2 regions of the Volucribacter amazonae genome follow, and region 1 is predicted to be linked to the other one. Evidence: riboswitches for the same ligand, from Rfam matches in the RefSeq annotation. Region 1 holds a riboswitch; the other holds the start of a gene.
The links. Region 1 has a riboswitch for molybdenum cofactor ahead of moaA (GTP 3',8-cyclase MoaA). Riboswitches for the same ligand answer to the same signal wherever they lie in the genome.
Positions count from the first base shown of each region.

Region 2: linked by a shared signal. The riboswitch ahead of moaA (GTP 3',8-cyclase MoaA) and the one ahead of moaA (GTP 3',8-cyclase MoaA) in region 1 are both predicted to bind molybdenum cofactor.

Region 1 is NZ_LWID01000001.1:2,132-7,809, forward strand. Features, by position in the region: gene A6A20_RS12705 (ribonuclease E inhibitor RraB) at 538-705, opposite strand; gene A6A20_RS00020 (ribonuclease E inhibitor RraB) at 633-1,016, opposite strand; gene A6A20_RS00025 (DUF695 domain-containing protein) at 976-1,335, opposite strand; partial or broken gene A6A20_RS00030 (DedA family protein) at 1,552-2,154, shown strand; gene moaE (molybdopterin synthase catalytic subunit MoaE) at 2,204-2,662, opposite strand; partial or broken gene moaD (molybdopterin synthase sulfur carrier subunit) at 2,669-2,909, opposite strand; partial or broken gene moaC (cyclic pyranopterin monophosphate synthase MoaC) at 2,923-3,405, opposite strand; partial or broken gene moaA (GTP 3',8-cyclase MoaA) at 3,424-4,441, opposite strand; molybdenum cofactor riboswitch at 4,431-4,568, opposite strand; gene A6A20_RS00060 (gluconeogenesis factor YvcK family protein) at 4,811-5,678, shown strand, end outside.
Region 2 is NZ_LWID01000001.1:2,570,837-2,576,514, forward strand. Features, by position in the region: gene A6A20_RS12280 (DedA family protein) at 177-782, shown strand; gene moaE (molybdopterin synthase catalytic subunit MoaE) at 832-1,290, opposite strand; gene moaD (molybdopterin synthase sulfur carrier subunit) at 1,292-1,537, opposite strand; gene moaC (cyclic pyranopterin monophosphate synthase MoaC) at 1,534-2,037, opposite strand; gene moaA (GTP 3',8-cyclase MoaA) at 2,056-3,069, opposite strand; molybdenum cofactor riboswitch at 3,059-3,195, opposite strand; gene A6A20_RS12305 (gluconeogenesis factor YvcK family protein) at 3,438-4,376, shown strand; gene thiI (tRNA uracil 4-sulfurtransferase ThiI) at 4,373-5,678, opposite strand, start outside.

The DNA of each region.
Region 1 (5,678 bases):
TTAAGTTTTTTAATTGGTTAATAGGAAACCAACCCTAGATATCCGAGCAAGCAAAAACATATCTTTTCTCTTATCTAATAACAGAAACCCTTTATTTATATTGATGTCCCTGTATTAATAATTTTTCATCATAAAATCTATATTTTCCCTTTACACTATAAAATCAATAAGGATATTTAAACAAAAATGATTGTTACAGTGTTCAATATAGTAGCATTATGTCTTGCTTAGATAGTATTTGTTACCTGTGTATAAGTCTGTGATTTATTTATACCGTAGTTCCTACTTACCTTATAACTAATTTCGCATAATGTATATTATGTTAAATAATAAATTTATAAATGTAACAGGCTAAAATGTTTATCTACCCTATATACGTTAAGAATGTGAACGACTATATTTCATTATTTCGGAATTATATGGATATTGTATGAATAGATAATTGAAAATGCCCAATAATAAATTGGCAATTAGAGATTTGATGAATTTTGAGAAATTAATGCAAGGCTTGCTGAGTTGATTTCGTTTCTTTACTCATCAACCAATATATTCACCATCAAAACGATCGGCTAAGATATTAAATTGTTCAACAAAATGAAAAATATCCCGATCATCTAATGTCATTTCATTGGTTAATGTTGCAACATAAATTGGTGTTTTTGCTGTTTTATTATCTTCCTCTTGTTCTGGTTCTTCTTCTTCAATACCATGTTGTAAATCAAAAAAATCAAAGAAATTGGTATTAAAATTATCAATAAAACGTTGTAGGCTGTCTTCATTTTAAAATGAAAAATATGTTCTACTGGTCTTCGTTCAGACAGATCATCGCCATTGGTTTGTAATATGGTTAAAATTTCTTCTGTGGCATTAAGTTTTAACTCTAATGGTGACGGCAATAGAAAATCAAAATAAATACTTGCTTGAGGATCTTGTTGTTGCTTAATATCAGTAATTGAATCAAATCCGTTAAGAATATCAATGACTTCTTTCGCATAATTTGTATAAAAAGATTTCATTTTTTCCATTACCAATAACATGCCCTGAATATAATGTATCAGGTAAGGCATTTAATTGAGTAATGATTTTAACCATTTTATCAATTAAAATATCAGCTTGTGCTATATCAGGTAAACCATCGGAATTTGTATCCTCCACGTCATAAGTGAGGGAGAATTGAACAACAGAGGAAAAAGCGGTATCTTTAAAAATATCGGCTATGGCTAAATTGACGGAAAAGATACATTCATTATGATTAATAATACTACGATAAACTTTCCAATTTTGTATCATTGATAATGTGTCGTTTAACTCATCTAATGTTTTATCTGTTTCCATAACTCTCCCCTATTTAATAAATTTTAGTGAGATAATCAAATATTCGTTCCATAATCTACCAAACTCTTATCAAGAAGTTTAATCTTTATCGTATAAATTAAGCAAAAAATATTAAGATTTGTGACGGTTATCGAAATTTTACAGTAGTATTTTGTTGTTAAAAAAGGCAAAATATACACCTTGTTGGATTGATTGATATGAATAGAAGATTAAGCCATGGAATTACTGATTGATTTTTTTTCAAATTATGGCTATTGTGCCGTACTTTTCGTGCTGATTATTTGTGGCTTTGGTGTGCCTATTCCTGAAGATATTACCTTGTTTCAGGGGGAATTATCGCAGGGCTTGGTTATGCTAATCCTCACATTATGCTCGTTGTAAGTATGTTTGGCGTTCTCTTCGGCGATAGTATTATGTATTGGCTTGGACGCATTTATGGTGCCAAAAATATTGAGAGTAAGAATTGTTCGCCGTTTTATTAATGTGCAACGTTTGCGTTAGTGCGTGAGAAATTTGATAAATATGGTAACCGAGTTTTATTTATTGCTCGCTTTTTACCCGGATTACGCGCTCCTATCTATATGATTTCAGGCATTACTCGCCGTATAAGCTATACGCGTTTTGTTTTAATTGATTTTTTTGCTGCGATTATTTCTGTGCCGATTTGGGTTTACCTTGGTTATCATGGAGCAGCCAATTTAGATTGGATTGAGCAACAAATAAGCGAGGTCAAGTTGGTATTTATATATTATTGCCATTGTTGCTCTTTATGTGATTTTTAAATTATATCGGGCTAAAAAACGTAAGTCAGCCAAATAAATAAAATATATATACCCCCAAATGGGGGTATTCTACTCCCCTATGATTATTACTTAAACCACCTTTCCATTGCCTGATCGTCAGTTTGCTTAGCCTCCACCCAGCGTTCGCCTGAACAGGTTGTTTCTTTTTTCCAAAAAGGGGCTTTGGTTTTTAGATAATCCATAATAAATTCATTAGCTTGATAAGCCTCTTTACGATGTGCGGAACTTACCCCTACCAAAACAATTTCATCGCCTGCTTTTAATTGCCCTACTCGATGAATAATGCTGATAGCTTGAATATCCCAACGTTGTTGAGCTTGTTCCGCGATTTCTTTTAATACTTTTTCTGTCATTGCAGGATAATGCTCTAAATATAATTGCGACACCTGATCTCCTAAATTAAGATCTCGTACTTTCCCTACAAAAATAACCACAGCCCCAGCAGATTGAGATTGAGCAAGCCACTGATATTCCTCATTTTGATCAAAGGACAATGGACTGACCTGAATTTTAATATTATCCATATTATCCCCCGTAACAGGTGGGAAAAAGGCAATTTCATCACCTGCTTGAATTGGGCTATCTAACGAAGATAATGTTTGATTAACTGCTACAAGCACTTTTCCTTGTTGTAAGGCTAATTGCCATTTGTCGCCTTTTTGTACTAAATAATCTAATAATTGTTGAATATGCTCAAATTTTAGCCTCAAGCATTAATTCATCGGTATTGACTAATTCTCTAATTTGTCCAAAAAATAATATTTTTATCATTTTGTTATCTCATTTATTGTTTCTTGTGGTACACAAAATAACCTGATTTTCCACCGCACTTTTCTAACAAGCGAATCTGTTCAATAACAATATCTTTTTGTACTGCTTTACACATATCATAAATGGTTAAAGCTGCCACGCTTGCTGCCGTTAAGGCTTCCATTTCAACGCCAGTTTTACCTGTCAATTTGCAATAGCTTTCTATCCGTACCTGATTACTCTCAGCAAGGGGCAAATATTGATTTCTACCTTGCTTAATAATAATGGGTGGCATAATGGGATCAATTCCCAAGTTTTTTTTGCCGCCTGTATGCCTGCAATGCGCGCCGTAGCGAATACATCGCCCTTATGGTGTTGTCCGTTTAAAATCATCGTTAATGTATTTGTGACATTGTCACTAAGCCTCTGCTCGAGCTTCTCGTACAGTATCTTGTTTCAACGAAACATCAACCATATTCGCTTCGCCTTGGGCATTAATATGGGTAAATTCTGTCATTTTATATTCCTTTATGAATTAACCGCCAATGGTTGATAAATTAGCACGTACGCCAGTATCGCCCATATGTAAATAATGATGCTGCCGTTTATGTTGTAAGGCAGAAAATAAGCGTGCCTGTAATTGAGATTGTTGGAGATCAGATTGTAATAAATCTCTTAGTTCAATCCCCTCTTCGCCGAATAAACAAAGGTGCAATTTACCTCGAGCAGAAACTCTTAAACGATTACAACTGGCACAAAAATTTTTCTCGTAGGGCATAATCAATCCCACTTCGCCCTGATAATCTTGATGATAAACACTTTAGCAGGCCCATCACTTCGCCCTTTCAAACGCAATTTCCAGCCTTGTTGCAATAATTTTTTTTTCCAATAATTGTCCTGATAAATGATATTGTTGGAAAAAAAAATGATCCATATCCCCTGTTTGCATCAATTCAATAAACCGCATTTGAATAGGTTTATCTTTAATCCAAGCTAAAAATTGCTCAAATTCACGCTCATTGAGTTGTTTCATCAATACTGCATTAACCTTAACTTGGCGATAACCAATTTCTAAGCCCGTTCAATCCCTCGCATTACTTGATAAAACTTATTTTCGCCTGTAATGATATGAAACATTTTAGGATCTAAAACTATCCAAGCTCACATTAATTGACGTAATACCTGCTCTTTTCCAATTATCCACCTCGTTTGCCATACGATAGCCATTGGTTGTCAAGGCAATATTTTTTATGCCATCGATCACCTTAATTTGCTCAACAATGGATAAAAAATCTTTGCGTAAAGTAGGCTCACCACCTGTAATGCGGATTTTTTCTGTTCCCATGACAACAAAGGCTTTTGCCACACGAATAATTTCCTCTTGCGTTAAAAAATGCGGTTTATTTTTTTCTGGTTGATAACCATTAGGTAAACAATAGTTTACAACGAAAATTACAAACATCGGTAATAGACAAACGAAGATAATAATATTCTCGCTGGAAAGCATCAACCAAACGGTTAGCTCCCAACGACTTAATAGGAATGCGTTGCATCAAGACACCTTTCTAAATACGAGAGGATAAATCGTTTCCAATCTTATCCTTGGACAAAAATTTGTCGGCTTGGTAAACCATGCTATCTAAACAGTTTAGGTCAACAAGCTCGGAGTTATCAAATAAATTTTTGATCATTCTAAAATAGAAAGAAATAAATGTACAATCGGCAAGGAAAAAATAACCTTATTGAGGTAACTATTATTAAGGATAGAAGGTAAATTAGTTATATAAGTAAGTATACAAAGGGTATGTAATCGTCTATTTTAAAAACATGCTTCGTTATTATAGTCGTTTCAAATATCGCTTATTTATCTCTTCGTCAAAAAATGCTATCTTTCTCGGCAAATAATTGATTTGAGATAAATTATGTTATTGCAACAGAACACTATCCCATTAACCAACCTAAAACATATTGTCGCCATTGGTGGTGGCCATGGTTTAGGGCGTATGTTATCAGCCTTAAATTTTATGCAAGAAAAATTAACAGGCATTGTTACGACCACAGATAATGGTGGTTCTACGGGGCGAATTCGTGATGATTATGGTGGCATTGCGTGGGGTGATTTGCGTAATTGTTTAAATCAAATTATTACTGAGCCAAGTACCGCTTCTACCCTTTTTGAATACCGTTTTAGTGGCACAGGCGAACTTGCTGGGCATAATTTAGGTAATTTAATGCTAACCGCATTAGAAAATATGCAAATTCGTCCTTTAGAGGGCGTAAATTTGATTCGTGATTTATTAAAGGTAAAATCCTTTATTATTCCTATGTCAGAAACGCCTGTTCATCTTGTTGCACAATTATCTTCAGGGCAACAAATATTAGGCGAAGTAAATATTGATAATCTTGAGGAATTGCCTCAATCATTGGCTCTTACTCCCCTTGTTTCAGCTACACCAGAAGCGATTACCGCTTTACAACAAGCAGAACTTATTCTTATTGGGCCGGGCAGTTTTTTTACCAGTATTATGCCCCCTTTGTTACTCAAAGAAGTGCAACAATGTTTACGCCAAGCACAATGTCCGAAAATTTTTATTGATAATTTAGGGGTTGAGCATAGCCCAGCGGCTAAATTGTCTTTGGCACAACGGATTAATTGGATTAATCACAATGTAGGGCAAAACATTATTGATGGCGTGATTACTAGCACCGAACAAAAGGAACAGCGCATAGATGCCGAACAGCAACCACAATGGCTTACAAGAAAATTAAATGCCGATGATGTGCCATATC
Region 2 (5,678 bases), 2.6 Mb from region 1:
ATATTCGTTCCATAATCTACCAAACTCTTATCAAGAAGTTAATCTTTATCGTATAAATTAAGCAAAAAATATTAAGATTTGTGACGGTTATCGAAAATTTACAGTAGTATTTTGTTGTTAAAAAAGGCAAAATATACACCTTGTTGGATTGATTGATATGAATAGAAGATTAAGCCATGGAATTACTGATTGATTTTTTTTCAAATTATGGCTATTGTGCCGTACTTTTCGTGCTGATTATTTGTGGCTTTGGTGTGCCTATTCCTGAAGATATTACCCTTGTTTCAGGGGGAATTATCGCAGGGCTTGGTTATGCTAATCCTCACATTATGCTCGTTGTAAGTATGTTTGGCGTTCTCTTCGGCGATAGTATTATGTATTGGCTTGGACGCATTTATGGTGCCAAAATATTGAGAGTAAGAATTGTTCGCCGTTTTATTAATGTGCAACGTTTGCGTTTAGTGCGTGAGAAATTTGATAAATATGGTAACCGAGTTTTATTTATTGCTCGCTTTTTACCCGGATTACGCGCTCCTATCTATATGATTTCAGGCATTACTCGCCGTATAAGCTATACGCGTTTTGTTTTAATTGATTTTTTTGCTGCGATTATTTCTGTGCCGATTTGGGTTTACCTTGGTTATCATGGAGCAGCCAATTTAGATTGGATTGAGCAACAAATTAAGCGAGGTCAAGTTGGTATTTATATTATTATTGCCATTGTTGCTCTTTATGTGATTTTTAAATTATATCGGGCTAAAAAACGTAAGTCAGCCAAATAAATAAAATATATATACCCCCAAATGGGGGTATTCTACTCCCCTATGATTATTACTTAAACCACCTTTCCATTGCCTGATCGTCAGTTTGCTTAGCCTCCACCCAGCGTTCGCCTGAACAGGTTGTTTCTTTTTTCCAAAAAGGGGCTTTGGTTTTTAGATAATCCATAATAAATTCATTAGCTTGATAAGCCTCTTTACGATGTGCGGAACTTACCCCTACCAAAACAATTTCATCGCCTGCTTTTAATTGCCCTACTCGATGAATAATGCTGATAGCTTGAATATCCCAACGTTGTTGAGCTTGTTCCGCGATTTCTTTTAATACTTTTTCTGTCATTGCAGGATAATGCTCTAAATATAATTGCGACACCTGATCTCCTAAATTAAGATCTCGTACTTTCCCTACAAAAATAACCACAGCCCCAGCAGATTGAGATTGAGCAAGCCACTGATATTCCTCATTTTGATCAAAGGACAATGGACTGACCTGAATTTTAATATTATCCATATTATCCCCCCGTAACAGGTGGGAAAAAGGCAATTTCATCACCTGCTTGAATTGGGCTATCTAACGAAGATAATGTTTGATTAACTGCTACAAGCACTTTTCCTTGTTGTAAGGCTAATTGCCATTTGTCGCCTTTTTGTACTAAATAATCTAATAATTGTTGAATATGCTCAAATTTAGCCTCAAGCATTAATTCATCGGTATTGACTAATTCTCTAATTTGTCCAAAAAATAATATTTTTATCATTTTGTTATCTCATTTATTGTTTCTTGTGGTACACAAAAATAACCTGATTTTCCACCGCACTTTTCTAACAAGCGAATCTGTTCAATAACAATATCTTTTTGTACTGCTTTACACATATCATAAATGGTTAAAGCTGCCACGCTTGCTGCCGTTAAGGCTTCCATTTCAACGCCAGTTTTACCTGTCAATTTGCAATAGCTTTCTATCCGTACCTGATTACTCTCAGGCAAGGGGCAAATATTGATTTCTACCTTGCTTAATAATAATGGGTGGCATAATGGGATCAATTCCCAAGTTTTTTTTGCCGCCTGTATGCCTGCAATGCGCGCCGTAGCGAATACATCGCCCTTATGGTGTTGTCCGTTTAAAATCATCGTTAATGTATTTTGTGACATTGTCACTAAAGCCTCTGCTCGAGCTTCTCGTACAGTATCTTGTTTCAACGAAACATCAACCATATTCGCTTCGCCTTGGGCATTAATATGGGTAAATTCTGTCATTTTATATTCCTTTATGAATTAACCGCCAATGGTTGATAAATTAGCACGTACGCCAGTATCGCCCATATGTAAATAATGATGCTGCCGTTTATGTTGTAAGGCAGAAAATAAGCGTGCCTGTAATTGAGATTGTTGGAGATCAGATTGTAATAAATCTCTTAGTTCAATCCCCTCTTCGCCGAATAAACAAAGGTGCAATTTACCTCGAGCAGAAACTCTTAAACGATTACAACTGGCACAAAAATTTTTCTCGTAGGGCATAATCAATCCCACTTCGCCCTGATAATCTTGATGATAAAACACTTTAGCAGGCCCATCACTTCGCCCTTTCAAACGCAATTTCCAGCCTTGTTGCAATAATTTTTTTTCCAATAATTGTCCTGATAAATGATATTGTTGGAAAAAATGATCCATATCCCCTGTTTGCATCAATTCAATAAACCGCATTTGAATAGGTTTATCTTTAATCCAAGCTAAAAATTGCTCAAATTCACGCTCATTGAGTTGTTTCATCAATACTGCATTAACCTTAACTTGGCGATAACCAATTTCTAAAGCCCGTTCAATCCCTCGCATTACTTGATAAAACTTATTTTCGCCTGTAATGATATGAAACATTTTAGGATCTAAACTATCCAAGCTCACATTAATTGACGTAATACCTGCTCTTTTCCAATTATCCACCTCGTTTGCCATACGATAGCCATTGGTTGTCAAGGCAATATTTTTTATGCCATCGATCACCTTAATTTGCTCAACAATGGATAAAAAATCTTTGCGTAAAGTAGGCTCACCACCTGTAATGCGGATTTTTTCTGTTCCCATGACAACAAAGGCTTTTGCCACACGAATAATTTCCTCTTGCGTTAAAAAATGCGGTTTATTTTTTTCTGGTTGATAACCATTAGGTAAACAATAGTTACAACGAAAATTACAAACATCGGTAATAGACAAACGAAGATAATAATATTCTCGCTGGAAAGCATCAACCAAACGGTTAGCTCCCAACGACTTAATAGGAATGCGTTGCATCAAGACACCTTTCTAAATACGAGAGGATAAATCGTTTCCAATCTTATCCTTGGACAAAAATTTGTCGGCTTGTAAACCATGCTATCTAAACAGTTTAGGTCAACAAGCTCGGAGTTATGCAAATAAATTTTGATCATTCTAAAATAGAAAGAAATAAATGTACAATCGGCAAGGAAAAAATAACCTTATTGAGGTAACTATTATAAGGATAGAAGGTAAATTAGTTATATAAGTAAGTATACAAAGGGTATGTAATCGTTCTATTTTAAAAACATGCTTCGTTATTATAGTCGTTTCAAATATCGCTTATTTATCTCTTCGTCAAAAAATGCTATCTTTCTCGGCAAATAATTGATTTGAGATAAATTATGTTATTGCAACAGAACACTATCCCATTAACCAACCTAAAACATATTGTCGCCATTGGTGGTGGCCATGGTTTAGGGCGTATGTTATCAGCCTTAAATTTTATGCAAGAAAAATTAACAGGCATTGTTACGACCACAGATAATGGTGGTTCTACGGGGCGAATTCGTGATGATTATGGTGGCATTGCGTGGGGTGATTTGCGTAATTGTTTAAATCAAATTATTACTGAGCCAAGTACCGCTTCTACCCTTTTTGAATACCGTTTTAGTGGCACAGGCGAACTTGCTGGGCATAATTTAGGTAATTTAATGCTAACCGCATTAGAAAATATGCAAATTCGTCCTTTAGAGGGCGTAAATTTGATTCGTGATTTATTAAAGGTAAAATCCTTTATTATTCCTATGTCAGAAACGCCTGTTCATCTTGTTGCACAATTATCTTCAGGGCAACAAATATTAGGCGAAGTAAATATTGATAATCTTGAGGAATTGCCTCAATCATTGGCTCTTACTCCCCTTGTTTCAGCTACACCAGAAGCGATTACCGCTTTACAACAAGCAGAACTTATTCTTATTGGGCCGGGCAGTTTTTTTACCAGTATTATGCCCCCTTTGTTACTCAAAGAAGTGCAACAATGTTTACGCCAAGCACAATGTCCGAAAATTTTTATTGATAATTTAGGGGTTGAGCATAGCCCAGCGGCTAAATTGTCTTTGGCACAACGGATTAATTGGATTAATCACAATGTAGGGCAAAACATTATTGATGGCGTGATTACTAGCACCGAACAAAAGGAACAGCGCATAGATGCCGAACAGCAACCACAATGGCTTACAAGAAAATTAAATGCCGATGATGTGCCATATCGACATGATCGGCATTTATTATGTCAAGCTATTGCTGAACTATTAGAAAGGTTTAAACAAAACGATTTTTAATCTTGGCGAAAAACCTTAACATTATTAAAACCTGCATCTTGTAAATATAGAGCCTGTAGCTTGCTCATTACCCCTCTTTCACAATACAAAAGATAGGTTTTATCTTGCTCAAGTGTGGCAAATTGGCTTGATAATTTATAAAACGGTAAAGTAATAATCGGATTACTGATATTCAATGCCAAAGGTTTTTCTTCAACTTCCTCTGGGCTACGAATATCAATAATAATATCGTCCTTAGCTAATACAGCAACAGTTTCTACTTCGGTAACCGATTGAGCGGTTTGCTCGGCAATTTGGCGAATATCTAAAATTTTGGCATTTTCCACCGCACTTTGTAAGATATTCATATCAAAATGTTGTTCTTCTTGTTCAATTTTGCTTTTAACCGCTTTTACCGTTGGATTTTTGGAAATAACACCACAAAACTCTGGCATAGATTTCGCAATATCTTCGGTTTCAATTTGCTTAGCTAACGCAATAATTTGCTCTTTGTCGTGGGAGATTAATGGACGTAACACTAAACAACCTGCCGCTTCATCAATTAAGCGTAAATTGGTTAACGTTTGGCTAGATACCTGCCCTAATGCTTCACCAGTAACTAAGGCTTGAATGGCAAAACGTTCTGCCACTAGGCTTGCCGCTCGTACCATCATACGTTTTAATACCACACCCATTTGCCCATTATCAATTTTCTCCAAAATTTCGCCAACCACAGGCTCAAAATTAATGGCAATAAAACGGACTTTATGGGATTGGCTATAACGTTGCCAAAGATGATAAGCCATTTGTTTAACCCCAATTTCATGGGTTGCACCGCCTAAATTAAAAAAACAATAATGAACACGACAACCACGTCGCATCAACATATAGCTTGATACGCCAGAGTCAAAACCACCAGAAATTAACGATAGTACATCTTCTTGTGTACCAATAGGATAGCCGCCGATACCTGCATAACGTGCTTTGATCAACATCATATGTTCATGTTCAATATCAATGCGTACGGTAATATCGGGACGAGTTAATTTCACTTTCGCTGAGGGAATATGTTGATTTAATCCACCACCAATATAGCGTTCAGCTTCTAAGGAATTAAAACTATGCTTGCCCTTGCGTCTTACTCGCACACAAAAGGTTTTATTTACTAATTGCTCGCCGACTTCAGCTAAGGTTTGTTCAAAAATATCATGTAAAGAAGAAAAGGGTTTTTCCTCTACGGCTAAAAAATGATGAATACCCGGAATACGTTGTAATTGCTCAATTAATAAATCAAAATTTTCATTATTTTTTGACCGCACTTCA